One region of the Fructobacillus sp. ChS1-6f1-1-27 genome, then DNA from elsewhere that is predicted to be linked to it. Evidence: predicted binding sites of a transcription regulator. Region 1 holds the regulator's gene; the other holds the start of a gene.

What was found. Region 1 encodes LexA, which represses DNA repair genes until DNA is damaged. Its sites were predicted from a motif close to CNAACANNTGTTNG; they were not measured.
Region 2: a site for LexA is predicted at 5,366-5,379, ahead of uvrB (excinuclease ABC subunit UvrB). Genes of this name have one in related genera too.

Annotation. Positions count from the first base shown of each region.
Region 1 covers NZ_JCAOER010000007.1:61,793-77,089, reverse strand. The annotation lists partial or broken gene AC5162_RS04770 (IS3 family transposase) at 1-41, shown strand, start outside; gene AC5162_RS04765 (aspartate kinase) at 98-1,450, opposite strand; gene thrB (homoserine kinase) at 1,494-2,369, opposite strand; gene AC5162_RS04755 (homoserine dehydrogenase) at 2,363-3,607, opposite strand; gene thrC (threonine synthase) at 3,741-5,201, shown strand; gene AC5162_RS04745 (aspartate-semialdehyde dehydrogenase) at 5,257-6,351, shown strand; gene lexA (transcriptional repressor LexA) at 6,408-7,043, opposite strand; gene AC5162_RS04735 (YneF family protein) at 7,263-7,484, shown strand; gene AC5162_RS04730 (lysophospholipid acyltransferase family protein) at 7,495-8,130, opposite strand; gene AC5162_RS04725 (tRNA1(Val) (adenine(37)-N6)-methyltransferase) at 8,198-8,962, shown strand; gene AC5162_RS04720 (GIY-YIG nuclease family protein) at 8,988-9,299, shown strand; gene rpsB (30S ribosomal protein S2) at 9,475-10,248, shown strand; gene tsf (translation elongation factor Ts) at 10,350-11,234, shown strand; gene pyrH (UMP kinase) at 11,327-12,052, shown strand; gene frr (ribosome recycling factor) at 12,052-12,597, shown strand; gene AC5162_RS04695 (DUF2130 domain-containing protein) at 12,882-14,246, shown strand; gene glyQ (glycine--tRNA ligase subunit alpha) at 14,293-15,240, shown strand; gene glyS (glycine--tRNA ligase subunit beta) at 15,240-15,297, shown strand, end outside.
Region 2 covers NZ_JCAOER010000010.1:6,463-21,759, reverse strand. The annotation lists gene AC5162_RS05360 (glycosyltransferase family 4 protein) at 1-814, shown strand, start outside; gene AC5162_RS05355 (LTA glycolipid anchor biosynthesis glycosyltransferase, IagA/BgsA family) at 816-1,889, shown strand; gene AC5162_RS05350 (lysylphosphatidylglycerol synthase transmembrane domain-containing protein) at 1,900-2,934, shown strand; gene AC5162_RS05345 (YkuJ family protein) at 2,936-3,196, shown strand; gene AC5162_RS05340 (LTA synthase family protein) at 3,218-5,332, shown strand; gene uvrB (excinuclease ABC subunit UvrB) at 5,433-7,439, shown strand; gene uvrA (excinuclease ABC subunit UvrA) at 7,528-10,422, shown strand; gene AC5162_RS05325 (thymidylate synthase) at 10,545-11,507, opposite strand; gene AC5162_RS05320 (deoxycytidylate deaminase) at 11,578-12,057, opposite strand; gene AC5162_RS05315 (bifunctional 5,10-methylenetetrahydrofolate dehydrogenase/5,10-methenyltetrahydrofolate cyclohydrolase) at 12,161-13,006, shown strand; gene AC5162_RS05310 (ATPase, T2SS/T4P/T4SS family) at 13,148-14,128, shown strand; gene AC5162_RS05305 (type II secretion system F family protein) at 14,125-15,153, shown strand; gene comGC (competence type IV pilus major pilin ComGC) at 15,159-15,297, shown strand, end outside.

The sequences.
Region 1 (15,297 bases):
CGATTGAATATCGGGCATCAGTCCTAAAGGCCGCTCAATGACATGTCCTAATTTTGGGGTTCATATCAAACCTACCGTCTTTTTTGTACTTTAAATTTTAATGGAAGAGGTTATGGTAAATCGCTTGGACAGCTTCATCAACGTTGGCTGATTCAAGTCCTAGCATAATGGAAATTTCAGAAGCACCCTGGTTAACCATTTGAAGAGAAATACCAGCATCCTTTAACGGTGTCACAATTTCTGTGAAGGCACCAACTCGTTGCTGCATTGCTTGACCAACGACCATGATAATGGCGAAATGGTCGTGCCAGGTCATGGTATCGGGTTGGATCTCTTTTTCAATATCTGTTTGGATTTGCTCGATTTGTTCTTTGTTTAAGTTCTTTTTGTTAAAGATAATCGTTAAATCATCGATTCCAGATGGCATGTGCTCGTATGAAACACCGTGCTTGGCTAAGATTTGTAGAATTTTTAAAGTAAAGCCGATTTCTTTGTTAAGCAGGTAGCGGTGAATGTATAGGGCTGAGAAGTCGTCCGAAGAAGCAATTCCAGTGACGGGGTAGTCTGGCTTATGTTGGTCAGCTGGGCCAATCCAGGTTCCAGGCGCTTGTGGGTCATTGGTGTTTTTGACATTAATGGGAATCTGGCCTTGGATAGCTGGAATAATTGCTTCGTCGTGGAAAACCGCAAAACCGGCATAAGAAAGTTCCCGCATTTCGCTATAAGACATGCTCTTAATGGCAACGGGGTGGTCAACAAGGTGAGGGTTGACGGCATAGATTGCTGAGACGTCCGTAAAGTTTTCATAGACATCAGCCATCAAGCCACGGGCAACAATCGCACCGGTAATGTCAGAACCACCACGGGAAAAGGTCACAATTTCATTACGGTCGTTGTAGCCAAAGAAACCGGGGAAGATGTAACGGACGCCAGGCTTAATGTCGATTTTAGCTAGGGCCGGGTAAGTGGCATTATCATCCAAAGTAGCTTGGGCACTATCGGTTTTCATCCGAATCGCCTGTGGGTCAACAAACTCAGCCTTTTCACCTTTGGCATTTAAGACTTTAGCCAAGAGCTGGGCGTTTAAAAACTCACCGTGGGCAGCAAAGGCATCAGTCAAGTAGTCAAATGACCGGTAGTGCCGGAGACGTAGGTTGGTAATCTGTTGCAAAATGGGTTGGACATCTTCATCGGGTAAAGAAAAATGGTCGGCGATACTTTGATAGCGGGCCTTGATTTGACTTTCAATATCAGAGGAATCTTCGCCCGAGATGACGGTTTTGGCATAGGTCAATAACAGGTCGGTGACCTTGATTGGATACTGATCGGCTTTTCCGGGAGCGGAAGTGACAACGACTTGTCGGTCGGGATCTTGCAGAAGAATATCGATAACGCGGTCAAACTGTTCACCGGTGGCTAGGGAAGAGCCACCAAATTTTGTTACTTTCATAGTGCTGTTGGCTTAATAGCCAACGCTCCTTTCATACGTTTACTTATAATGTTTGAATTGAATAGCCTGATGATTGTAGGCGGTAGGTGGCCACTTGACCGTTTAAATTAGCTGCTTTAATGGCTGCAATTAGCTCATTTGCTCGGTCTTTCTTGATTAAGGAAAGAACCGTTGGGCCTGCCCCTGAAAGGTAGGTGCCGGTCAATCCTAATTGATGGGCAATTGAGCGGATCTTTAAAAATTCAGGGGCTAGGTCAGCCCGGTACTGTTCGTGGACTTGGTCTTTTTCCAAAAGAAGTTGGAAGGTCTCCATGTCTTCTTGGTAGGCAGCGGCTACTAGGTTTGCTAAGCTTGAACTTTGCTGTATGGCTGTTTTCAAACTAATTTTTTCCGGTAACGCAGCCCGAGCTTTTTTCGTTTCCAAGGGGTAGTTTGGGACAAAAGTCACGGCCACCAGGTCGCTAGCAATTGGCAAACGGTGACTTTGAACGGTACCAGTGAGCGCGCTTGTCAGTTGTAAGCCGCCAAAAATGGCGGGGGCAACGTTGTCCGGGTGCCCCTCTAAAGCGGTGGCCTCTTCTAAGAGCTGTTGGTTATCAACTTTTCCTTCTGCTAAGTAGTGGCCTAAAATAAGGCCAGCGACAAGGGCTGAAGACGAAGAACCAAGGCCTCGTGCTAAAGGAATTTCACTTTTCACGGTAATCTCGTGTGGTGGAATCGTTGGATCCACTAATAAGGCGGTTTTGATAATCAGGTTATCTTTACCTGTTGGAACCAACGCCCCGTAGGGGTGAGTAACTTGCCATTCTTTGGCTTTTGGGCCAACTTCTAGGGTCAGGTTCAAATCAATGGCTAAGCCAAGTGTGTCAAAACCAAGGCCTAGGTTGGCCGAAGTGGCAGGAACTGTAATTTTTAGCATGGTGAAATCACAAACTCCTTTACCAACGGGTGGTTAGGCGCTAGTTTTTCCAGCAACAGGTCATGGTTCACCTGGTTAATTGATTTGGTATACAAGACCAGCTGACTATCACTGGCGGTTAAGTCATAGCGGCCTTCATGGTTGATAAGGTCGTTTAGTTCAACGGGTAAGTCGGTCGCAATTTCACTACTATGCTTGCTCTCTAAGATGAAGCAATAGGCTTGTTCTGCTGGTTTGGCCAATTCAATCGTACTGTCTTCAGTTTGAACGTGGCGGTGACTATTTTCAGCAGCAACTAAGATATCTGCTAATACTGCTTGAGCGGTTGGTCGTGCCCCGGCACCAGGACCGTAGTATACCGCTTGGCCAAGGTTATCGCTCGTCACGGCAATGGCATTGTTTTCATTTTGAACTTGGGCTAGTGGTGAGTGGGGTAAGACGACTTGTGGGGCCACTGAAAGCGCAACTTGGTTGTTAGATACTTCTTGAATGTTGAAAAGTAGTTTGATTTGGCCGCCGAGGACTTGGACGGCGTCAATATCTGCCGTTGTCACACCTTTAATTCCATGGACGTCTAAGTCGTTGAGGTTGGCCTTCAGCCCAAAGACCAGTCGGGCTAGAATCATTGCCTTATAAGCCGCATCGTAGCCAGCAACGTCGTTAGTTGGGTCCGCTTCGGCAAAGCCAAGGTCTTGGGCCTGACTCAATGCCTGGTCATAACTAATCCCATTTTCAACCATTTGCGTCAGCATATAGTTGGTCGTACCATTAACGATTCCAGTTAGTGACCGAATGGTGTCTGACCGGTAATACTGGCGGAGGGTGGTCAAGATCGGAATACCCCCAGCAACTGCTGCTTCATAGAGCAGAGGGACTTGGGCCTTTTCGGCTAACTCACTTAGTTTTTCACCAGCAGTGGCAATTAGGTCTTTATTAGCGGTGACCACAGGTTTTTTGCTCAGTAAAGCGGTTTGAATCCATTCTTTGGCCAGACCTGTTCCACCGGCAACCTCCACGACCAAGTCAATTTCAGGGTCTTGGAGGATATCTTTAGGGTCGGTGGTGAGCTTGATGGTATCAGCCAGTTCGGTTCGTTTTTTACCAAGGGTCGAGACGAGCGCGGTTTTGACGGTGAGGTCCAAACCGGTAGTTTCTTTAATCTTTTGCTTTTGTTCGTCTATTAAGGATAATAATCCCGTTCCTACGGTTCCTAAACCGAAAAGGCCAATTTTTGTCATCACATGGTCTCCTTTTAGTGTTTTTTACCAAATAATTCTGGTAATTTCTTATTAACTTTAACATTTTCCTGCATAAAAAGGAACTAGTTTGTTATAATAAGATTAAAATAAAATGAGATTTAAGGAGATTCCCATGCAATACGTTTCAACACGGGGAAAGGCTCCGGCAGTTAGCGCTGCTGAAGCGATTTTACACGGTTTGGCCCCAGATGGTGGGCTGTATGTCCCAGACCAGTGGCCAACTATTAATTTTGACTGGCAGAAGCTTGGAAAAGAAAGTTACCAAGATTTGGCTAGCAAAATTTTTGCAGCCTTTTTGCCAGACTTTACGGCAGAAGAAGTCAGAACCGTTGTCAAAGAAGCGTATGGAAAACAATGGGATGATAACAAAATTGTCCCAGTCAAAGACCAAGGGAACCTGCACTACTTAGAACTTTTCCACGGTCCAACGTTGGCTTTTAAAGATATTGCCTTACAGGCTTTACCACACTTGGTTACAACCGCTGCTAAAAAGGTTGGTTTAAATAAGGAAATCGCTATTTTAACGGCTACATCTGGTGACACCGGAACAGCGGCCATGGCTGGTTTTGCTGACGTTCCTGGCACTCAGATTGCTGTTTTGTACCCAGAAGTTGGTGTCTCAGACATTCAACGTCAACAGATGGTATCAGAGCCAGGTAAGAATGCACATGTGCTCGGATTAAAAGGAAACTTTGATGATGCCCAACGGGCGGTTAAAGCGCTGTTAGGTGATGAACACTTTGCAGATTTCTTAGATGAGCAAAATATTCAAATCTCCTCAGCTAATTCAATCAACATTGGTCGCCTGGTACCGCAGATTGTTTATTACTTCTATGGTTATGGTCATTTAATTGAAACTGGCCAAATTAAGGGCGGTGAAGAAATTGATATTTTGGTGCCAACCGGTAACTTCGGTAATATGTTAGCAGCTTATTATGCGAGTCAAATTGGTCTCCCAGTTCACCGGTTCACCGTTGCTTCAAATGAAAACAACGTTTTGACCGAATTCTTTGAAACAGGTAAGTACGATCGTAACCGTGATTTTAAAGTTACCAACGCGCCAGCAATGGATATTTTGGTTTCTTCTAATTTGGAAAGGTTACTCTACTTTGCTTCTGACCGGGATACCGAAGCGGTGGCTAGTCAAATGGCAGACTTGGCTGAGAAGGGGACTTACCAACTACCGGCTGATACGTTTGCTAAGCTTGGTAAATTTTCAGCAGGTTGGACGGATGAGCAAACGGTCCAAGAGACGGTTAAAACAACTTTTGAAAAAGACGGTTACTTGCTTGATCCACATACCGCTGTCGGTGTTCACCAGTACCAAGATGACGGATATCAGACCCTCTTGGCTGCCACGGCTAGTCCATACAAGTTCCCACAGACCGTCTTGGAAGCCTTGGGTGAGGAAGTTGTCCCTGGTAAAGGTGGCTTGAATGCTTTGGCAGAAAAAACGGGGGTTTTGGAACCTGAACCAGTGAAAACACTCTTTGACCGACCAGTCCGGCATAAACAAGTTATTAAAGCCAGTCAAATTCAATCAGAAATTATGACCGCTTTTCAAAAGTACTGATGTGTTAGTGGTTACACTTGTTTAGAAAATAAAAGAGAATGAAGGAGAATAAATCATGTCAGAAAACCAAACTTATAATGTTGCCGTCTTAGGTGCGACCGGGGCAGTTGGCCGCCGAATTTTGGACCAGTTGGCTCAATCAACAATTCCATTTGGTGAAGTGAAGGCTTTGGCCTCTGCCCGGTCGGCCGGTCAGAAGGTGCCCTTCAATGATGGGGAACTGGTTGTTGAAGAGGCAACGGCGAAATCATTTGAAGGGGTTGATTTGGTATTGGCCTCTGCTGGTGGGGCGACTTCAAAGAAGTTTGCACCAATGGCTGTCAAAGCGGGGGCTGTAGTTGTTGACAATTCATCATTTTGGCGGATGAACGATGAAGTACCTTTGGTTGTGCCAGAAGTTAACTCACAGGCCTTAAAGGACCACCAAGGAATTATTGCTAACCCTAATTGCTCAACGATTCAGTTGGTAGTCGCCTTGAACCCTCTTTACGAAAAGTATGGTTTGGACCAGGTGATTATTTCGACTTACCAAGCCGCTTCTGGTGCTGGTAAGGCGGCCATGGACGAAGTTTTGGCAGAAGCCCAAGCTAAGTTACTTGGTGAAGATATGCATAACTTAGCCCATGTCTTGCCAGTGAAGGGTGATAAGAAACATTACCCATTGGCCTTTAACTTATTGCCACAAATTGACGTCTTCGAAGATGAGGGTTACACCCACGAAGAATACAAGATGATCCATGAAACGAAAAAAATTATCCTGGGTGATAAGGACGCCAAAGACATCAAGGTAACTGGAACGGCTGTTCGAGTACCCGTTATGATTGGTCATGGTGAAAGTGTCTACATTGATACTGGTGATGAAAGTGCAACAGCTGATGATTTGCGAAAGACTCTGGCTGCTGCTGACCAGGTTGTCTTGCAAGATGATCCAAGTACTCAAACCTACCCACAGCCAATTGAAGCTGAAGGACGGCGGGAAACCTTTGTGGGTCGTATCCGTCCGGACTTGGAAAACAAGGGGGCTTTCCACCTCTGGGTTGTTTCAGACAACCTGTTGAAGGGGGCTGCTTGGAATACGGTTGAAATTGCTGAACGGTTGGTTTCAATGGATTTGGTCCAAGTTCCAACTGATTCAACTTTTGCCAAATAAAAAATTAGACAGTAAAAAGGCGTTGCCAGCAGGCAACGCCTTTTTCATTTGTTAATTTAATAAATGGCATCTCGGTAAAGGGAAACAACTTTTCCAAGAATTGAAACAGAATCCAAAATGATGGGTGCCATCGTATCGTTTTCCGGTTGAAGGCGGTAGTGGCCACCTTCTTGGAAGAAGCGCTTAACGGTTGCTTCGTTGTCTTCGTTCATGGCAACAACAATATCACCGTTGTCGGCTGTTTGTTGGCGACGGACAATCACTTTGTCGCCATCTAGAATACCGATGTTGATCATTGACTCACCGCGAACGTTTAACATGAAGAGGTCGCCGTCATATGGAATCAAGTTTTCAGGAATAGGGAAGAACTCGGTTGCTTCTTGCTCAACAGCTAGGATTGGTTGGCCGGCGGTGACAAGGCCCAGGACAGGAATCTTACCAGCGTTTGAAGAAACACCCAAGATTTCAAGTCCTTCGTCGGTTACTTCAATGGCACGGGCCTTGGTTCCAACTCCCTTTTTCTCCAAGTAGCCGTTTTTAATCAAACGGGCCACATGACCATGAATGGTTGATGATGATGACAGGCCAACGGCTTCACCAATTTCGCGAATAGTAGGTGGCAATCCGTTTGAAGATTGGTATTCGTGGATGAACCGTAGTACTTGTATTTGTTTTGAGTCCGAACTTGCCATATGTATGTACTTCCTGCCTCTTAATACTACGTTTATCTTAGCGAAAAATTTCGCTAAAAGCAAACAAATGTTCGTAAGATTTTCTTAAGATAGCTTAAACATTTTTACTTTTAGACGAAATGAGTGCAAATGATTCAAAACTTGGGTTAAAAGAAAGTTAAAAGAAGGCTTTTGTATGCTATAATGTCTTATAGATTTTCGTAACAAAAGGAGACTGCCATGTTGGTATTAGTTGGAATTTTGGCCTTGGTTGTCGGATTGGTTGGAGGGTTCTTTTTGGCCCGCTTTACTATGAAGTCATACTTGGCTAAGAACCCACCCATTTCAGAAGAAATGATGAAGTCAATGATGATGTCGATGGGACAAAAGCCATCACAGAAGAAGTTGAACCAGATGATGAGCCAGATGAAGGCCCAGAGTCAAAAAACACAAAAAAAATAAGCCGGATGGCTTATTTTTTTTGCTTTTTTGGATCAACGTAAACCCAGTCAGGGTTAACTTCTTGATCTAATTGGTCAAAGGCTTGTTGAATTTTTTCGTTATATTCAGCGATTACTTCGTCCGTTAACCGGGCCTTTGGGTCAATTTTGATTGGTTCACCAAAATTAATTGTGGTATTATTGCGTTTAAATAGGTCAGAAAACTTCACTGGTCCCTGGTAAACGGCTGGCACGATTGGCTTCTTTGATAGCTTAGCAATCAAGATTGAACCAGACTTCAACTTTTGTGAATGCCGTGACCCGGTTGGAAACATAATCAATGACCGGTTACCGTTTTTCAGTTCGTTAATTGGGTGCTTTAAGGTTTCCATCCCAACGTTACCACGGTCAACGGGAAAGGCTCCCAATGACACGATTAACTTCCGCAAAGCACGGTTTTTAAATAATTCTTTTTTGGCCATAAAGATAAACTTCTTAGGGTAGGCGGCCATTGCGTACCAAACGGGATCCCACCATGTCCGGTGTGGGCCAACCAAAACGAAGTTATCATCTTTTGGCATCCGGTCTTTGTGCATGTACGTTACTCGGCCATTAATAATGGCGACAAAGGAAACGGTAAAGACGCGGATAAAGCGGTAAAATAACATCTGCTTGTCCTTTCAAATTCACTTAACCTAATAATTTTACTGATAAATCATTTCAAAGGCAAATTCAATGACAGCAATTAACTTACAACCTGGCGAACGACTTGATGGTTTGCCATCACAAAACGTTCAAATTATTCAAAATCCAGATATGTTCGCTTATTCCCTTGACGCCGTTTTACTGGCGTATTTCGCTAAGCCAAAGCAAAAAGGACGAGGGTTGTCGGTTGACCTTGGTGCCGGGACTGGTGCGATTGGCCTTTTTTATGCTAAGAAGGTTACCGGTCAGGTTAAGCTGGTTGAGTTACAAGAAGACTTGGCAAAAATGGCAGAGCGGTCGGTCTTGTTAAACCAACTGGAAGACCGGGTTGCAGTCATTAATAGAGACATGAAAGACGTCTTTTCAGAAATCAAGCCCGGTTCGGTTGATACGGTCTTGTGTAACCCGCCATACTTTGCGACCAATGAGACCACTAAGCAAAATTTAGACCGACACTACCAGCTAGCCAGGCATGAAATTGCGATTGACTTACCTGGTCTAGCTCAGGTTGCCAATAAATTATTGAAAAATAATGGTAAGTTTTACTTAGTCCACCGGCCGGAACGGCTGGCAGACATTATGGCGGCCTTAGCAGCTCGAAAATTAATGGTAAAAAGAATTCAGTTTGTCTATGGCAAAGCTGGTCGTGAGGCGAATATGGTTTTAGTTGAAGCAATTAAGGCTGGTAAAACCGGTGGTGTTCGAATCTTACCACCGATTGTGGCCTATACAAAAGACGACCAATACACTGACCAGGTTCAAGAAATTTTATATGGTAAGCCTTGGACATTATAAATTGACTATTTTATAGAGGAAGATTGTGGCTGATAGCGAAAAAACATATGATTTTTACGTTTTATATACGGCGGATGGGTACTTTTATGGTGGCTTCTCAGATGATGCTAAAAGGCGGTTTAAAACCCACCAGGCGGGTAAGGGGGCTAAGTTCACCCGGGTAAAGTCTCGCCACCCCTTGCAACTGATTTACTATGACACCTTTGATAGTAAACATGATGCCCTTTCTGCTGAGGCCACCTTTAAGCACTTGTCCCGGGTTCAAAAGGAAAAGTTCTTAGTGGACCGGGGGATTGACCCAGCAATTTGGCAGGGTCACCAAGCGGGGCGAAAATAAATTGAATAAAAGGGCTAAAAGTTGCTAGATAGGCTTGCTTTTAGCCTTTTTATCTAGTAAAATATTTCTTGTTGTGAAAGCAACGCAAATACACACGGTAAACGAGAACGTACAGGTGCATGCAAATGTCAGTGCGAACCAAGAATTTACCGGAGGATAAACCTAGGAGGCCAAAATGGCAGTTATTACTATGAAAGAACTCCTTGAAGCAGGAGTTCACTTCGGACACCAAACTCGTCGTTGGGATCCAAAGATGGCACCGTTCATCTTTACGGAACGTAACGGCATTCACATCATTGACTTGCAAAAGACTGTTAAGTTGATTGATGAAGCTTACAACTTTATGCGTAACGCTTCAGCTGATGGCGCTAACATCTTGTTTGTTGGTACTAAGAAGCAAGCTTCAGATGCAATTGCAGAAGAAGCATCACGCGCTGGTCAATTCTACATCAACCACCGTTGGTTGGGTGGAACTTTGACTAACTGGAACACAATCAAGACTCGTGTTAAGCGCTTGAAGGACTTGAAGGCAATGGCCGAAGACGGTACTTTCGAACGTTTGCCTAAGAAGGAAGTTGTCTTGTTGAACAAGCAACGCGAAAAGTTGGAAAAGTTCTTGGGTGGTATCGAAGACATGCAAGACTTACCAGATGTTTTGTTTGTTGTTGATCCTAAGAAGGAAGAAATCGCCGTTAAGGAAGCCAACATGCTCAACATTCCTGTTGTAGCTATGATTGACACGAACGCCAACCCTGATGATGTTGACGTTAAGATTCCTGCAAACGATGATGCTATCCGTGCCATCCGTTTGATCACTGCTAAGATGGCTGATGCTGTTATCGAAGGTCGTCAAGGCCAAGATAACGCTGCTGAAGATGCATTCATCGAAGGCGACGAAAACACTGAATCAATCGAAGAAATCACTGAAATTGTTGAAAAGAACAACTAAGCGATTATTTATCTGATTTGCCGTTCCGGTGGACCTGCTTGGGACGCTGGGCGGCTTTTTATTTGCTAGATTATAAAAGAAAAGCTAAAAGGAGCATTTTCATGGCTGTTACTGCAAAGTTAGTTAAGGAATTACGTGATAAGACATCTGTTGGAATGATGGATGCCAAGAAGGCTTTGGTTGAAGCTGATGGTGACATCGACAAGGCCATCGACTTGTTGCGTGAAAAGGGAATGGCAAAGGCCGCTAAGAAGGGCGACCGTGTTGCTGCTGAAGGAATGACTTATGTTATGACTGAAGGTGACAAGGCTGCCATCATCGAATTGAACTCAGAAACTGATTTCGTTGCTGGTAACAAGGAATTCAACGACTTGTTGGTTGCTGTTACAAAGACAATTTTGGAAAAGCAACCTGCTGATGTTGAAGCAGCCCTTGCTTTGCCTGTTGTTGGTGAAGAAGACCGGACTGTTAACGACAAGATTATCAACGTTTCACAGATTACTGGTGAAAAGATTACTTTGCGTCGTTTCGCAACTGCCGACAAGTCAGCTGACGAAGTCTTCGGCGGTTACTCACACATGGGTGGTTCAATCTCTGCTTTGGCTGTTTTGACTGGTTCAAACGCCGACGCAGCCCGTGACGTTGCCATGCACATCGCAGCCATCGCCCCACAATATGTGTCAGATGCAGAAGTTCCTGCTGATGTTGTTGCCAAGGAAAAGGAAGTTCAGTTGCAATCTGAAGACTTGAACGGTAAGCCTGACAACATCAAGGAAAAGATGGTTGAAGGCCGGATCAAGAAGTTCTTGGCTGACATCACTTTGCTTGACCAAGACTTCGTTAAGAATGGTGACCAAAAGGTTGCTGACTTCGTTGCTGATAACAACATGACGGTTAAGTCATTTGTCCGTTACCAAGTTGGTGAAGGAATCGAAAAGCAAACGACAAACTTGGCAGAAGAAGTTGCTAAGCAAATCAACAACTAATTTTTACTCAAAAGTGTCCAATAAATTGGGCGCTTTTTTTACGGAAATCTTTTGAAATTTGCTATAATGGATAGTAAGAAAAGAGGGGAACCATGACGGATACAAAATACAAACGCGTCTTGATGAAACTATCAGGCGAAGCTCTAGCAGGTGAAAAAGGTCAAGGAATTGACTTGGACACTGTCGCACAAATCGCACAAGAAATTAAGGCTGTTCATGATATGGGCACTGAAATCGCCATCGTTGTTGGTGGGGGTAACTTGTGGCGTGGCGAACCAGCTTCAAAGGTTGGAATGGAACGGTCACGGGCGGACTATACTGGTATGCTTGGGACGACCATGAATGCCTTAGTTTTGCAGGATGCTTTGGAACGTGCCGGTGTTGGTACCCGCGTCCAAACGGCGATTACGATGCAACAAATCGCTGAGCCTTATATCCGTGGTCGGGCAATCCGTCATTTGGAAAAGGGACGAATTGTTATCTTTGCCGCTGGGGTTGGTTCACCATACTTCTCAACAGATACAACAGCAGCTTTGCGTGCTAATGAAATCAATGCTGATGCGATTTTGATGGCTAAAAACGGCGTTGATGGGGTTTATAATGCGGACCCTAAGACAAACCCAGATGCCAAAAAGTTTGAAACTTTGACGCACTTGGATATTATTCAAAAAGGTTTGAAGGTGATGGACTCAACGGCCTCATCACTTTCAATGGAAAATAACATGCCACTGGTTGTCTTCAACTTAAACCAACCCGGTAACATTCAACGGGTGATTAAGGGTGAAGCCATCGGAACCACTGTGACTGGAGAAAAATAATGGCTTTTGATTTAACGAGTACAAAAGAACGGATGCACGGGGCCCAAGATGCCTTGCGCCGTGAATTAGCAGAAATTCGAACTGGTCGGGCAAATCCTCGAATCCTTGACCGAGTAGAGGTGGAATACTACGGAGCAATGGTTCCATTGAACCAGGTTGCCTCAATTTCGGTACCAGAAGCACGGATGCTTTTGATTACACCCTTTGACAAGAATGCTTTGGAAGCGATTGTGACAGCCATTAACATGTCTGACTTGGGCTTGAACCCAGCTTCTGACGGTAACCTTGTCCGCTTGGCTATTCCACAAATGACAGAAGAACGTCGTAAGGAATTGGTTAAAGAAGTGAAGGCTGAAGCTGAAAAGGCAAAGGTTGCTGTTCGTAACGTCCGTCGTGATGCAATGGATGCCATCAAAAAAGATGACGACATGACAGAAGACCAAGTCCATGATGCCGAAGACCAAGTTCAGAAGTTGACGGATGAAAATACCAAGGCGATTGATGACATCGCAGCGGAAAAAGAAGAAGAATTGTTGACGATTTAAAGTTCTTAGTTTAATAATTAATATTTGATAAGCACACTTACTACTATGTGAGTGTGCTTTTTTGTTATTAATTTTTCTTGCTTTTTACTTTCAAAAAAGGGATAATATCTTTAGATTATTCAACACCGTGACCCGGCTTGGAAACCGGCGAGTGCTGAACGTGAAAGTGTCAAAGGGCTTGCCCTTTGGAAATCAGGTGGAACCGCGCGTAAGCGTCCTGGTGTCAGATTCTTGACATTAGGCGTGCTTACGGGCGTTTTTTTGTCAGAAAAGGAGGTTGTGCAATGGCAAAGTTAAAGTATCACTTAGAATCAGAAACAGTCCTAGTGTTAAACGAAGCCGGCCAAGCCGGTGACATACTTGACTTAAAGGATGAACAGCAAGTTGATGTTAGTCAACTGGGTCAGGCTGTTCAAACGGCAATTGAGCAAAAGGTTGCTAAAGCAAAAGATGAGTTTGCTAAGGAACAAGAAAAACTATTAGCAGTGCAACTGGACCAAGAGCGACAAAAGTCTGACTTGGTGGTTGAACAATCCAAAGCTAAGGTTTTGGAAAAAGCCCGGGTTAAAGAAAGTGAACTGGAAAAGCAATTAGCAAGTTTAACGGCTGAATTAAACAGCTTAAAAGACCAGCAGGCTAGTAGTCAAGAATTAGCTTTAGTTAAGCAAAAGGAGACTCTTCAAGCTGATTTTCAAGCCGAAAAAGACCAGCAAGCTGAAAAGAGTCAGCAACTTGAAAGAGACTTGGCGAACTTACAAAACCAGGTTAAAAACCAAGACCGGGACCAAGAATTGGCTTTGGCTAAGGTCAAGTCCGATTATGATGCTCAACTGCAGGCGGCGCAAAAGGAAGTTGAATTTTATAAAGATTTTAAGGCTAAGCAATCAACCAAAGAAATTGGCGAAAGCCTAGAAGTCTATGCCCACCAGGAATTCAATAAAATTCGTCCCTATGCCTTTCCAAATGCTTATTTTGAAAAGGATAACGAGGTGTCGAAGGAGTCGGGCTCAAAGGGCGACTTTATTTTCCGAGACTACCAAGACGATGTTGAGTTTATCTCAATCATGTTTGATATGAAAAATGAAGCTGACCAGACGCAAAGTAAGCATAAAAATGAAGACTTCTTCAAGGAACTGGACAAAGACCGGCGAGAGAAGAAAACGGAGTACGCCGTCTTGGTTTCACTACTTGAATCGGATAATGACTATTACAATACAGGGATTGTTCAGGTCCCAAATTATCCCAAGATGTATGTGATCCGGCCCCAGTTCTTTGTGCATTTCATTGGTTTGCTAAGAAATGCCGCATTAGATTCTTTGGATTATAAGAAGGCATTGGCAGAAGAACGAAACCAAAACATTGATATTACTAACTTTGAGAATAATATCAATGATTTTAAGACCAAGTTTGCTAAGAATTACACCTCTTATTCCAATAATTTTCAAAAGGCAATTGACCAGATTGACCGGGCTATTAGTCAGATGGAAAATGTTAAAAAGTCATTGACGACTTCTGAAAACCAACTCCGCTTGGCTAACAATAAGTTAGATGACCTCTCAGTTAAGCGGTTAACCAAGGGTAATCCCACCATGCAGGGTAAGTTTGCTGCCCTAGATGAACCAGCAGGTCAATCAGGTGATGATTCTTAAGAAAAATTGACCGTGATATTTCAGATTTAAGTAAAGGAAAAAAACTATGTCCAGTGAAAAACTATCAGTACAAGACATTATTTTGACGCTACAGGAGTTTTGGGCCGGGAACGGGGCCAACTTGATGCAGGCATATGATACAGAAGTTGGGGCAGGGACCCAAAGCCCCTATACCTTTTTACGGGCGAATGGCCCAGAACCTTGGAAGGCTGCTTATGTGCAGCCATCACGGCGGCCAGCTGATGGCCGGTATGGCGATAATCCTAACCGCTTGTTCCAGCACCACCAGTTCCAAGTGGTCATGAAGCCATCGCCTGACAATATTCAAGAATTGTATTTGGCATCATTAGAAGCCATGGGAATTAAGCCATTAGAACACGATATCCGCTTTGTCGAAGATAACTGGGAGAACCCTTCAATGGGAGCTGCTGGAATTGGCTGGGAAGTTTGGCTTGATGGGATGGAAGTTACTCAGTTTACTTACTTCCAGCAGGTTGGTGGAATCGAAGTTGATTCCGTGACGGCCGAAATTACCTATGGCTTGGAACGGTTGGCTTCTTATATCCAAGACGTACCAACGGTTTACGACTTGGAGTGGGGCCATGGGGTCTTGTATGGCGACATCTTCAAGGAACCAGAATTCGAACACTCAAAGTATGCCTTTGAAGAATCAAACCAGGAAATGCTCTTAAAGCACTTTGATGACTTTGAAAAAGAAGCCCAACATAACTTGGACCTTGGCTTGGTTCATCCAGCCTATGACTATATTTTGAAGTCTTCACATACTTTTAACTTATTGGATGCCCGTGGAACAGTTTCTGTCACAGAACGAGCTGGCTACTTGCACCGGATTCGGACAATGGCCCGTCAAGTGTCAAAAGTCTTTATCGAAGAACGGGCCAAGCTCGGATTCCCGCTTTTGAAGGATGAAGAACTTCGTGAAAAGTACCTTGGTAAGAATGGTAAGTATGCGAAAAAGGAGGACCAAGACTAATGGCAGACTTTATTTTAGAAATTGGTTTGGAAGAAATGCCAGCCCATTTAGTGACGA
Region 2 (15,297 bases), on a different contig from region 1:
TTCACACTTGATGAAGTCTTATTTAAAAGGGATGGACGGGGTGATTGCGCCGTCTGAAAGTGTCCACGAAAGCTTGGTTAGTTATGGGGTTGATTTGCCAATGCCAATTATCCCAACGGGAATTGCCATTAAAAAGTCAACGGACCACCAAAACTTACGGGCTAAATTAGGCTTGAAAGATGACCAACCGGTCGTCTTGTCACTGGGCCGGTTGGCCTTTGAAAAGAACGTAACGATGACGATTTCTGGCTTTTCAGAACTCTTGCAAACCATTCCAGATGCCCGCTTAATTATTGCTGGTGATGGACCGGCCAAGAAGTCCTTGGAAGAACAGGTTGAAGACCTTGAACTCCAAGAATCGATTATCTTTACCGGAATGGTTAACCACGATGAGGTTGCCGACTACTACCGGATGGCCAACGTCTTTGTTTCTTCATCTGATACGGAAACGCAGGGCTTGACTTTTATTGAGTCTTTGGCCGCCGATACCCCCTTTGTCGCCATCCATTCACCGTACTTGGATGACTTGGTAACGAGTCAGGCGATCGGGACTTTAGTCGATGACTATGATGGCTTTTTGGCTGCCACGATTTATTACTTACAACATGAACAAACACAAGCAGAGGATGACACCCGTCAAGCAGCGGTTAAAAACGTTGATGCGACTACCTTTGCCAACCGGGTCATGACCTTTTATGACCAGGTGATTGAAGATTACCACCATGACGATGATGGGGATGATTCTGACCAGCTAAACGATGAGGAAGTTGGTTACTTGAAGCGCTTCTTGCGCAACCCCTTTAGGAGAAATTAACTTGAAGGTCCTACTTTACTTTGAAAATCAAAACTTGATTGCCAAGTCTGGGATTGGCCGGGCGCTGCGCTTGCAAAGCGAGGCCTTGGCACCAATCGACGATGTGACTGTCACAACTGACCCAAAGTGTCAGGACTATGATGTTTTGCATATTAACACCTACGGGGTAAAGTCGATGTATATGGTCAAAAAGGCCCACAAGATGGGCAAGAAGGTGATTTACCACGCCCATTCGACCTATGAAGACTTCCGGAACTCTTTTTTTGCTTCCAACTTAATTGCGCCCTTTTATAAGAAGTACTTGGTGGCCTTGTATAGCCAAGCTGACGCTTTGTTTACGCCAACCCCTTATTCTAAGTCGCTGTTGGAAGGATACGGCTTAACACAGCCAATCTACCCGGTGTCAAATGGCATTCGCTTGACCAAGTATGAACGTGATGAAAGCAAGGTCCAGGCCTTTAAGGATTACTTTGACATCCAAGAGGGCCAAAAGGTGGTTATTTCCGTGGGGCTCTTCTTCGAGCGCAAGGGCATCTTTGACTTTATTGAATTGGCCCACCGCCACCCAGAAATTACTTTTATCTGGTTCGGCCATACGAACCCTAAAATTTTGCCAAAAAAGGTCCGGCAAGTGGTCTTCGGGGACCATCCTAAAAATCTGATTTTCCCTGGCTATATTGATGGGGATGTTATCCTGGGAGCCTTCGCTGGGGCAGACTTATTCCTTTATCCTTCATATGAAGAAACCGAAGGGATTGTCGTCTTAGAAGCCTTGGCTTCTCACCAAAATATTTTACTTCGAGACATTCCGGTGTATAATTCTTGGTTAAAGGACGGAGAAACAGCTTATTTGGCATCCGACCTTGAAGACTTCGACTTGCAAATGCAAGCTATCTTGGCCAAGCAAAAGCCTGATTTAACGGCGGCTGGCTTTGAAGTCGCAAAAGAACGTGACCTGTATAAGGTCGGTGAGACTCTTTATGAAGTTTACCAAGCGGTTTTAAATAATAGCACCATCTCTGACTTTGGTCAGTCTGGTGCTAAAAAGCCGGCGTGGTCTGGTTCAGAGTCCTAAGGAAAGCTTGATGAAATCGAGAAGAAACCAGCTGTCAGCTCTCTTAGTTGTTTTACTAACGGGACTGACAGTCTATTATTTAACAAAAGAATTAGCGGGCAAGGGGACCCAGCTGAAACACGCCTTAAAGGTTTTGGACTGGCGGTTCTTGCTAGCAGCCTTTTTGATGATGGTCCTCTCTTTAATTTTAGAGGCCTTTGCTACGCGAGCCTTGCTGAGTGAAGAAGATCGGAAAATCACTACGTGGGGGACCTTGATCCGAGTGCCATTGTTAAACCAATTGGGGACAGGGCTAACCCCCTTTGCCTCTGGTGGGCAACCAGCCCAACTTTACGCCTTAACTCGTGGTAAAATTGAAACTGGTCGGGCTTTATCGGTGACTTTGATGAAGTTTTTGGTCTATCAAATTGTGGTCGTCTTGTTCTTTATTGTTGGCTACATTTCGGCTGAGTCCTTTATCTACCAGCACGTGGCCTCGGCCTTTGCCACCTTTATTCCCTTTGCAATTTTAATTCACGCTACGGTCATCTTCGGCCTCTTGCTAGTGATGTTTTGGCCGGCACTAAGCTTGAAATTCGTTGACTGGAGTGCTAAATTAGCAAGTAAGTTTTGGCAGCCTGCTCGTGTCGAGCGGCTTGTCGCCGGAATTGAAGCAAAGGTCAATAACTTTCACGAAGAATCACGGCGGGTAGCACGGTCTGCTAAGTCATTATCGGTTGCGACCGTTTATACGGCCCTACAGTTGATGGCTTTGTACATCGTGCCTTACTTCGTGATTCGGGCTTTTGGTTATGGGTCAACCAACCCTTGGCTGATTTTAACCATGAACATCATGATTGTGATGGTGATTTCGCTCTTCCCAATTCCTGGTGGGGTTGGTGGTGCTGAGTTATCATTCCAATTGTTGTTCACGCCCTTTGTTAAGAAGTCCGCGACCTTGATCCTTGTGATTTTAATTTGGCGGTTGATTACCTATTACTTTTGCTTATTTGCCGGAATTATTGCTTATATTATTCCGGACAAGAAGAATCCAAAGGTAGGATGAAATGGCTGATTTCGACAATCCAAGTACCTTACAATCGATTTTAAACCGGCTGGATGCCATGAAAAAGGCGAGTGACCAACGGTTCCAAGTCCGACGGTTTGACTCCTTTGGGGTTGAGGTCTTGAAAGTTACTTACGACCAGGAAAACCAGGTCTGGACGATTGAAGAACACCGGCTAGAAAAGCAGTACCAGTTTGATGACATCGACTTAGTGGCAATCGAAATTTACGACTTGTTGCGCGATGTTCAGCTAACTTTTTAATTTTTTTGTGAGGAACTCATTATGTTAGCTCGTCTAAAAGACGCTTTAAACCCGAAAAACCTTTGGAAACAAATTAAGTTGAACCGGTCTTCATGGACTGGGATTACTGGCTTTTTTGTTTTAAATTTGGTCTTAGTTTGGTTAAAGACCTACGTTAACTATCTCTTTAACTTTTCCCTTGGGGCTGAAGGCCCTATCCAACAATTCTTGTTGGTCTTAAACCCAATTCCAACGGCAATTATTTTGCTAGGAATTGCCCTGTATTTCCGTGGCCGCTGGGCTTATGTTTTGGCCTGGGTGATGAACTTAATTCAAACGATTTGGCTCTTTGCTAACATTTTGTACTACCGGGAATTTTCCGACTTCTTGTCGATGGGAATCCTTGGTTCTGGGTCATCAACTGGCAATAACCTGGGCAAGTCAATTGTGGCGATTATCCGCCCAACCGATTTCTTAGTATACCTCGACTTGATTGTTTTGGCAGTCGTCTTGATTTTCAAGTTCTGGCCAATTGATAAAAAGGGCATCCAAAAGCGCTATGCGATTTTGACCACTTTCTTGGGAATTGCCTTGATGTTAGTTGACTTCGGGGTTGCCTCTGTTGACCGGTCTGGCTTGTTGACTCGTTCATTTGATAATAACTATATTGTTAAGTACTTAGGACTTAATGAATATGCGGCGTATAATGCCTGGCAAACAAAGAACCAGTCGGATTCACGAAAGGAAGCCAAGGCTTCTGATTTGACGAAGGTTCAAGACTTTATCAATGAAAATAAGATCCCGGTGAATGCTTCTTATACTGGAACTGAAAAGGGCAAGAACGTGATTGTCATTCACTTGGAGTCCTTCCAACAGTTCTTGATTGATTATAAGGTTGATGGACAAGAAGTAACGCCAAACTTGAACGCCTTCTACCATGACCAAAATACGCTTTCATTTGACAACTTCTACAACGAAGTTGGTCAAGGAAAGACCTCTGATGCCGAAATGATGCAGGAAAACTCATTGTACGGTTTGTCAACTGGTTCTGCGATGACCAAGTATGGTACTAGCAACACCTTTGAATCAATGGCTGCTATTTTGGGCCAGCAGGGTTATACTTCTGCCGCCTTCCACGGTGATGTGCCAACTTTCTGGAACCGAAATAACGCTTATAAGTCCTTTGGTTATGACTACTTCTTCTCGAAGAATTACTTTAAGGATGCCGACAAGGCTAGTTATAACGTTGGTTATGGGATGAAGGATAAGATTTTCTTGCAAGATACTGCCCAGTACCTTGAACAGTTACCACAGCCGTTCTATGCCAAGTTGATTACGGTGACAAACCACTATCCATATGACTTGGATAAGCAAAACATTTCCTTCCCATCAACCAACACAGGTGACAGTACTGTCGATGGTTACGTACAAACTGCCCATTACTTGGACCAAGCCTTTGGTGAGTTGATGAACTACATGAAGAAGTCAGGCTTGTATGATAACTCTGTCTTCGTCTTGTACGGGGACCACTATGGTATTTCTGAAAACCATAAGGCTGCAATTGCCAAGTTGCTTGGTAAGAGTACCGTAACGAACTATGACTTGGCTCAGTTCCAAAAGGTGCCATTTATGATTCACGCTACCAACTTGGCTGGTGGTGTTAACCACACTTATGGTGGTGAAATTGACATGATGCCAACCTTGTTGAACTTGTTAGGGGTTTCAACTGATGGTATGACCCTCTTCGGCCATGATTTGCTATCAACCCAAAACCCACAAGTCGTTGCCTTCCGTGATGGTGACTGGGTCACATCAACTTATACCAAGTATAAGAATAAGTACTATAACACCAGTACCGGTAAGGAAGTTTCAATGGATGGTAACCCAGCCTTGAAGGCCTTTGCCGCCCGGATACAAAACTACGTTAATAACTCGTTGACTTACTCTGATAAGGTGATTACGGGTGACTTGCTCCGCTTTGATAAGGACCGCTTGAACTATCACAAGATTGACAAGAGTTCTTACAATTACCAAAAGAGCATCGCCTTGGCTGCCTTGAAGAAGGCTCAAAAGTCCAACCCAACTTCAATCTTGGCGTTGAACGGTGGCCACTCAACGGTTAGTGATTACGTCACTGACGCCCCAGAATTAAAGTAAATAACAAATGAAAATCGGACCATGTTAGCAAATAGAACATGTGTTCGATTTTTGTTATAATAGAAATAAATGATTTGTGCCAGTCAAGGAGGATGTTTACATGACACCAAATAAGGATAAGACCTTCGAGGTTGTTTCGAAGTACCAACCGACTGGTGATCAACCCAATGCGATTAATAAACTTGTCACCGGCCTAAAAAATGGTGAAAAGGAGCAGGTCTTGCTCGGGGCCACCGGGACTGGAAAGACATTTACGATTTCGAATGTGATTGCCCAAAATAATAAGCCAACCTTGGTCTTGTCCCACAATAAGACTTTGGCCGGCCAGCTTTACTCTGAATTAAAGGAATTCTTCCCCAATAACGCGGTCGAATACTTCGTTTCATACTATGATTACTACCAGCCGGAAGCCTATGTGCCTTCGTCTGATACCTTTATTGAAAAGGATTCATCGATTAACGATGAAATTGACCAGTTGCGAAACTCAGCGACTTCGTCACTATTTGAACGCAACGATACAATCGTTGTTGCTTCTGTTTCTTCTATCTTTGGTTTGGGTGACCCCCACCAGTACCAAGACCACGTAATTTCTTTGCGGGTTGGTAACGAGTATGGCCGGAACCAGTTGATGCACGACTTAATTGACGTCCAGTTTACTCGCAACGATATTGACTTCCAGCGTGGGACTTTCCGCGTCCGTGGTGATGTAATTGAAATTTTCCCGGCATCGCAAGATGAATTTGCCATGCGGGTTGAGTTTTTTGGTGATGAAATTGACCGAATTCGCCAAATTAACGCCTTAACGGGCCAAATCGTTTCCGAGCGTGACTATGTTGCCATCTTCCCAGCTAAGCACTTTATGACCGATGATGACCGGATGCAAACGGCTTTAGACGGTATCCGTGGTGAAATGGAAGAGCAAGTTAAGAAGTTTGAAAGCGAAGGTAAGTTGCTGGAGGCCCAGCGATTGAAGCAGCGGACTGAATACGATCTGGCAATGCTCAACGAAATGGGCTTTACTTCCGGTATTGAAAACTATTCCCGTTGGATGGACGGCCGTAAAGAGGGTGAAGCACCCTTTACGCTGCTCGACTTCTTCCCCGATGACTTTTTGATTGTTGTTGATGAAAGTCATGTGACGATGCCACAAGTTCGTGGAATGTATAACGGTGACCGAGCCCGGAAACAGACGCTGGTTGACTATGGCTTCCGTCTGCCATCTGCCTTGGATAACCGGCCACTTCGGTTGCCAGAGTTTGAAGACCATGTTCACCAGATTGTTTATATGTCGGCCACGCCTGGTGACTATGAATTAGAACGGGTTCCTAAAAAGGATGTTGTTGAACAAATTATCCGTCCAACTGGCTTGCTAGACCCTGAAATTGAAGTTCGGCCAGTGATGGGCCAGATTGATGACCTGGTTGGTGAAATTAATAAGCGGGTAGAAAAGGATGAACGGGTCTTCATCACCACTTTGACCAAACGGATGTCAGAAGACTTGACCGATTACCTAAAGGATGTCGGCATCAAGGTTGCTTATTTGCACTCTGATATTAAAACTTTGGAGCGAACCGCAATTATCCGCGACCTGCGTTTAGGTAAGTATGACGTCTTGGTCGGAATTAACCTGTTGCGGGAAGGAATTGATGTTCCTGAGACTTCTTTGGTTGCGATTTTGGATGCCGATAAGGAAGGATTCTTGCGGAACCCTCGGTCGTTGATTCAAACGATTGGTCGGGCCGCTCGAAACCAAAATGGACACGTGATTATGTATGCCGATAAGATCACCAAGGCGATGCAAGAAGCAATCGATGAGACTGCCCGCCGTCGTGAGATTCAGATGGCTTATAACAAAGAGCACGGCATTACCCCTAAGACGATTAAGAAGGAAGTCCGGGACTTAATCCGGGCTTCAAAGGCCGCCGAAGAGGCTGAAACGGTTGATTTGACGGCAGTTGACTTTGCTGACTTGCCAAAGTCAGACCAGACGGATATCTTGGAAAACTTGGCCAACCAGATGCGTGCTGCGGCCAAGGGACTTGACTTTGAAACCGCCGCCAAGGTCCGTGATAATATTATGAAATTGAAGAAACAGGCTGGCCGCTAAAACGGTTCGTTTAATGGCCTAGAGGTCGACGATTCGTTGGCTTTGTGGCAAATTAGCTAGTTTTGTTTGGAAAATAAAAGAGGAGCCAATGGCAAAAGATAAAATTGAAATTCGTGGGGCTCGAGCCCACAACTTAAAAAATATTGACGTTGATATCCCCAAGGATGCGCTGACGGTTGTGACTGGTTTGTCAGGGTCTGGGAAGTCTTCTTTGGCCTTTGATACTCTCTATGCCGAAGGGCAGCGACGCTATGTTGAATCTTTGTCATCATACGCCCGCCAATTTTTGGGCCAAATGGACAAACCAGACGTGGATTCAATTGATGGGCTGTCACCAGCCATTTCAATTGACCAAAAGACCACGTCAAATAATCCGCGGTCAACGGTTGGAACGGTGACGGAAATTGCTGATTACTTCCGTTTGCTCTATGCCCGGGTTGGAAAGCCAGATGACCCTAAGGATGGGACAAAAATCTTGCACTCGATTGACCAAATGGTTGAGTATGCTCAAAAAAACTTGCCAGAGGGGACCCGTCTTCAGGTTTTTGCACCAATCATTGAACACAAGCGCGGGACCCATGAAAAGGCCTTTGCTAACATGCAAAAGCAAGGTTACCTCCGGGCCCGAGTTGATGGTGAAATTATCGAATTAGATACCAACGAAGACCATGCTTTGGACCGGAATAAATACCATGACATTGACGTGATGGTTGACCGGATTGTGATGCGGTCGGACTCACGGTCACGGCTCTTTGATTCAATTGAAGCAGCGACTGGGTTAGCCCAAGGTTTGGTTATTTTGGAACCAGTTGCCCGTGAAGGGGAAGAAAAGCTGGACGCCCTTCGTTTTTCTGACCACTACTTAGGTGAATTGAAGGACTTTATGGTCGGCCGGTTAGAACCACGGCTTTTCTCCTTTAACGCACCAATGGGGGCGTGCCCCGTTTGTCAGGGAATTGGGTCGACCCAAGAAGTTGATATTGACTTGGTGGTTCCAGACCGGTCATTAACCTTGAAGCAAGGAGCGATTGCCCCTTGGAACCCAATTTCATCAAACTATTATCCAGAAATGTTAACCCAGTTCTGTGACCAATTTGGTATTGATGAAAACGTCCCATTTAGGGACTTGCCAAAGGACCAGCAAGAAATGATTTTGACTGGTTCTGGTGAAAAAACTTTCCACTTTCACTTTCAAAATGACTTTGGTGGCGTCCGCGATGTCGACCAGGTTTTTGAAGGAGTCTTGAACAATATTTCTCGTCGGTATAAGGAAACCAACTCTGACTTTACTCGCGATCAAATGGCCCAGTATATGACCCAGTTAACCTGCCCAGTTTGTCACGGCTACCGGTTAAACCCGGCTGCTTTGTCAATTAAGGTTGGTGGTCAAAATATTGGTGACATTTCGAATTTGCCGGTTGACGAAGAATTGGCCTTCTTTAACCAATTAAAGTTTGGTCAACAAGACCAAGAAATTGCCAAGCCAATCTTAAAGGAAATCCGTGACCGACTTGGTTTCTTGCAGTCTGTTGGTTTGGATTATTTGACACTATCACGGTCGGCCTCGACCTTGTCAGGTGGTGAATCACAGCGGATCCGCCTGGCGACGCAGATTGGGTCGAACCTCTCTGGGGTCTTGTACGTCTTGGATGAACCTTCGATTGGTTTGCACCAACGCGACAACGATAAGTTGCTCGCTTCGATGCAGTCGATGCGGAACTTGGGTAATACCCTAGTGGTGGTCGAACACGACGAAGACACGATGCAAGCGGCCGACTATTTGATTGATGTTGGTCCGGGTGCCGGGGCCTTGGGTGGTCAAATTATGGCAGCCGGGACGCCTGCAGAAATTGAAAAAAATAACCAGTCCTTGACTGGTAAGTACCTGTCAGGTGAACGGTATATTCCAGTTCCTAAGTCCCGCCGGAAGGGTAATGGACAAGAAATTATCATCCGTGGAGCCAAAGAAAATAACTTGAAGAACATTACGGCCAAGTTCCCACTTGGAAAGTTTGTCGCGGTAACCGGGGTTTCAGGTTCTGGCAAATCAACCTTGGTCAACACCATTTTGAAGCGGGTTTTGAAGCAAAAGTTGAACAAAAATTCCAACAAGCCGGGCTCTTACCGGGCAGTCGAAGGGATTGAAAACGTGGAACAGGTCGTTGATATCGACCAGTCGCCAATTGGTCGGACACCACGGTCAAACCCAGCAACTTATACTGGGGTCTTTGATGATATCCGCTCGCTCTTTGCTGAAACTAATGAGGCCAAGCTCCGTGGTTATTCGAAGGGGCGGTTCTCCTTTAACACCAAAGGTGGTCGCTGTGAAAACTGCCGCGGTGATGGGGTCATCAAGATTGAGATGAACTTCTTGCCGGACGTTTATGTGGCCTGTGAGGTCTGCAATGGGACTCGGTATAACTCTGAAACCTTGGAAGTTACTTACAAGGGCAAGACGATTTCCGATGTCTTGGATTTGACGGCCAGGGAAGCCTTGGACTTCTTTGCCCCAATTCCTAAGATTGCCCGCCGGCTGCAAACCATCAATGATGTTGGTTTGGGCTATGTCAAACTTGGCCAGTCAGCCACAACTTTGTCTGGTGGGGAAGCCCAGCGGATGAAGTTGGCCTCTGAGTTGCACCGTCGCACTAACGGCAAGACGGTTTATATCTTAGATGAACCAACGACTGGTTTGCACACCGATGATATTGCACGTTTGCTGTCTGTTTTGAACCGACTAGCTGATAACGGTAACACCGTGATTGTGATTGAACACAACTTGGACGTGATTAAGTCAGCCGATTGGCTGATTGACTTGGGTCCTGAAGGTGGTGCCGGTGGCGGTAAGATTGTTGTGACTGGAACGCCTGAAAAGGTCGCCAAGAACACGGAATCTTATACTGCTAAGTATTTGAAAAAGATTATGGAACGCGATTTGGCCCGCCAGGACCGCGATGAGAAAGCGGCTGCTAAGGCTAAATAAGGGTTGAATCAAAAAAAGCAGGACAACATCTTAAATGTTGTCCTGCTTTTTGTTTGGAATAATATTGGTTTTACAAAGAAAAAGTTGGAAGGAATCCTTCTTCAAATCAATTTTGAATGCGCTTAGACCGCAACCGGTGCCTTAATGGCTGGTTCTGATTCGTAGTCTAAAATCTTGATGTCATCCATCGTGTAGTCAAAGATTGACTTCACTTCTGGGTTTAACCAGAGCCTTGGCAATGGGTGCATTGGCCGGTCGAGCTGGGTTTTGATTTGATCAACGTGGTTCTTGTAGATGTGGGTATCACCGATGGTGTGGACAAAGTTGCCAACTTCCAAGCCGGTCTGGGCGGCAATCATGTGCATCAACAAGGAGTAAGAAGCAATGTTAAAAGGCACGCCTAAGAAAAAGTCACCGGACCGTTGGTAAAGTTGGGCTGACAGCTTACCGTCGCTAACGTAGTATTGTGACAGTACGTGGCAAGATGGCAATGGCGCCTGTGGTGTGGTTTCGGCGTTCCAGGCGGTTAAAATTAACCGGCGGGAGTTGGGGTTTTCTTTAATTTGCTTAATAAGGTTACCAACTTGGTCGGTTGAATCGCCGTCAGGTAGGACTGAAGCCCATGACCGCCACAACTTCCCGTAGACTTCACCGATGTAGCCGTACTTTTCCATAAAGTCATCATCGTTTAAAATTCGGTCGACGAAAATGTCCTTTTGTTCTAAGTACAACTTCTTAAATTCGGGGTCTTTTTCAGACCGAAGACCGAAGTCCGTCATGTCAGGACCGGTATATTCATCGGATTCAATCCAGCTTTTAAAAGCCCACTCGTCCCAGATGTGGTTGTTGTTTTGCAACAAGAAACGGATGTTGTTATCACCACGCAAGAACCAGAGGAGTTCTGATTTGATTAACTTGAAAAAGACCTTTTTGGTAGTTAAGAGGGGAAAACCTTCCTGCAAATCAAAGCGCATTTGGGTTCCAAAGTAAGAGTAAGTGCCAGTCCCAGTCCGGTCTTCCTTGAAGTGCCCTTCGTTTAAAATCTTTGCTGCCATGTCTAAGTAAGTCTGTTCGTTTTGACTCATGGTAAACCCCTTTTCTCAAAAATTCTATCTTTATTAGTATAGCAAAAAAGACCAGGGGGTCCTGGTCTTTTTACTCTTTAATAAATTGGCTTAAGTCGATTTGAGTTGCTGTTTCAGCTTCAAATGGGACTTGGACCAAGGGAACATTTTTTTCTTGTAAGAGTGACTCGGCAAATTCATCGTTGCGGTAGTCACGCATGAAGTTGATCTTTTTAATCCCGGCTTGGAGGAGGAGCTTCGTGCAAAAAACGCAGGGAGCGTCAGTAACATAGAGGTCGGCCCCTTCAACGGCAATCCCCATCGAGGCCGCTTGCATTAAAGCGTTTTGTTCAGCGTGGACTGCTCGGATACAGTGGCCATCGACAATATAATCGCCAACTTCTGTACAATGGGCGGTTCCAGAGACGGCCCCATTATAGCCTGAGGCAATAATCCGGTGGTCTTTGACTAAGATGGCCCCGACATGCCGCCTGGTACAAGTTGACCGGGTTGAAAGAATGGCGGCCTGCGCAATAAAGTACTGGTCCCAAGAAATTCGGTTATCTGACATAAAAAATTCCTTTCTTCTGGTCATAAAACGAGAATATTCTGTTAAAATGGAATTATGAAAGCATTTAGCAAAATATCGTTCGGAAAATACCTTGGAGGATGAAATGGGTACAATTTTAGACGGCAAAACGCTATCAAAAGAAATTAAAGCAAGATTGGCCGACCAAGTCAAGCAGGCGGGCCTAAGTCCAAAGTTGGCAGTGGTTTTTGACCCGAAAAACGATGGGTCGCGTTTGTACGTTGGCATGAAGCAACGAGCAGCAGCCAAGGTTGGGATTGGTACCCAAGATATTGCAGTTGACAGCGATGTCACAACTGCAGGCGTCTTAAAAATTGTAGCAGATTTGAACCAAGATGACACGGTGACTGGAATTTTGGTCCAAGCGCCGTTGCCAGAAGCAGTTAACGACCAAGAGGTCTTTTCAGCGATTGCCCCGGCGAAGGATGTTGATGGCTTGGGCGCCTATAACCAAGGGATGCTCTTTGGTGACCAGCAGGGTGAATATGCGGTGGCGGCGACACCAAAGGGCGTGATGACCATGCTTGCTAAGTATGACATCAACCCCTATGGTAAGAAGGCCTTGGTGGTTGGCCGGTCCCAGTTGTTTGGTCGGCCAATGGCAGCTTTGTTGAATAATGCGGATGCCACGGTGACCTTGGCCCACCGCTATACCCCTCGAGAAGACTTGCTGGCTTTCTTGAAGGAAGCAGACATTGTGGTGGTTGGTGTTGGGATTCCACACTTCATTACGGGTGACCAGGTCAAAGATGGGGCTGTCTTAGTTGATGTTGGGATGAACGTTGTCGATGGCAAGGCCACTGGTGATATTGACTTTGACTCTGCTATTGATAAGGCTAGCTTTATCACTCCGGTTCCTGGTGGGGTTGGTCCAATGACGATTGCTACCTTACTGGAAAACACTTACCAAGCAGCTTTGAACCAAAAATAAAAAATATTTTTAATAGCAAAACGCTGGTCTAATAGGCTTTGCTAGCAAATGAAAGTCGGTTGAAGAAATTCAACCGACTTTTTTTGTAATTTTTTTGCCTTTTTTACGTGTAACTAAGATAGCACGGAAAGGAGAAAGAAAATGTTTAAAAAAGATTTGCCGTGGCCGGTGATGAATAAAGATGACCCGGCCGCTTTCATCGATGAGATGCTCCGCTGGGGCAAACGACACTACCTCGCTGACTTTTACTTTTTGCCCTTTGAATACCAATACCTGGTTAAGGCTCAAGTAGCAGGCAAGCTAATTGTGCTCGACAAGCTCAATAATAGCTTTGCTAACCAAGTTTTGGCGGTGATTAAGTACAAGGCGGCTTTGAATTTAGCAGAAGACCGGCGACCACAATTAGGCCGGTTCGCCTTTGATGATTTTTTTGTCCGGGCCTCTTCGGTTGGTGATTTCTTAGACCGCGAAAGCATTGTCTTGCGGCTGATTTACAAGGGTGACCACCATTTGAATTGGGCCTTCAAAGACCAGTTAAACCGGCTATTAAATAACCTGCCGGAACCTGGTTTGGTGGTGGTTGCTGGTCCGACTGGGTCTGGTAAGACCACGACTACCCATTTGCTTTTACGGCGCTGGGCTAAGGACCGGGTGGTCTTAACAGTGGAGGACCCGGTTGAAATTCAACAGCCAAAGTTTTTACAACTCCAGGTTAACGACCAGGCTGGGATTTTTTACCAAGACTTAATCAAGGTGGCCCTCCGCCACCGACCAGACATCCTGGTGATTGGTGAAATCCGGGATCAAAAGACAGCCGAAGCGGCCCTCCAGGCCGCCTTGTCGGGCCACCTTGTCTTAACCACCCTTCACGCAAACTCGGAGTTGCAGGTGGTTGACCGGTTAGTTGATTTGGGATTGGATGGCCAGCAGGTTCGCCAAGCCCTGGTTAAAACAATCTACCAGCGCCTTTACCCACTGCCCAATGGCAAGCAAGGAGCAGTTGCCGGTGTGGCGGACTGGCAAGATGGCGAGGTTGTTAGTCACGACCCTTACCAAGAAAATGTGAACCGGTTATTACACAAGACTCGGTTTGCCAACAACATGAAGGAGGATTTGTCATGATGAAGAAAAAAGACCGGCGGTTATCGGACCAAGACCAGGTGATTTTTTTAGCGGAGTTAGGGGAACTGGTCCAATCGGGCTACCCGCTCAACTTAAGTCTGGATGTCTTGGACGCGGCCCACCCGCACTGGCACCCGTTACTTGAACAAACCAAGCAGGACTTAACCAATGGTCAAAACTTAAGCAAGAGCCTGACGACGCTCGTTAGTCCCGGCTTGGGCACCTATCTAGAATTGGGTCAGCTTCATGGCCGGTTCGACCAAACATTGATGTCCCTGGCCCAAAACCTTGACCAGCTGCTAACCTATAAGCGCAAACTCCGCCAGGTCTTAGCCTACCCGCTGATTTTACTGGTTTTCTTGTTTTTGCTGGTTGTTGGAATGGAGTGCTACCTCTACCCAATTTTTAATACTCTGGCAAATACAAGCGGACAGGGGCAAGGAAACTTGGCCTTGGTCTTGTTGCACGGGTTGGTCATCTTAGTTGGTGGCTTGGTTTTCTCTGGGTTTGGCTTTTACTGGTGGTTGAAAAAGCAAACCCCGTTGGTGCGGTTAACCTGGTTGGCGAAGTTACCGGTGGTCGGGATGATCATCCGGTCTTTAATGACCTTTTTGCTAGCCGAACATACTGGCATCTTGCTTTCGGCCGGGTTGCCAATCTCAACCATTATTGACCGCTTTGCTAGTGAAGAAACCAGTGGGTCAAACGCATTAACCAGGGCAATGGCCCAAAGTGCCAGTGACCAGCTCATAAAAGGCCGTGATCTGAGTACTTGGATTATCAACCAGCCCTATTTGAACGCCTCTTTAGCCGGGTACTTAAACCGAGGGTTAGAGGTGAACTTGCTTGGGGCTTATTTGACCTATTTTTCCAAAAGTCAGTTTCGCTTTTTCGACCGGCAGGTGAAGGCCTGTTTAGGTCTGGTCCAACCAATCTTTTTTGCTCTGATTGGTTGTACGATTGTCTTACTTTACCTAGCGATGTTATTACCCTTATACCAAAACTTAGGAGGAATTACCGGATGAAAAGAATGAATTTGTTAAAGAAAAACCAGAATAGGACAACTTTAAGGCCAAAAAAGCCAGCCTTTACTCTGATTGAAGCAACCGTCGTCTTGTTTATTATTGGCCTACTGATGCTGTTAATTTTGCCAAATTTAACCAAGCAAA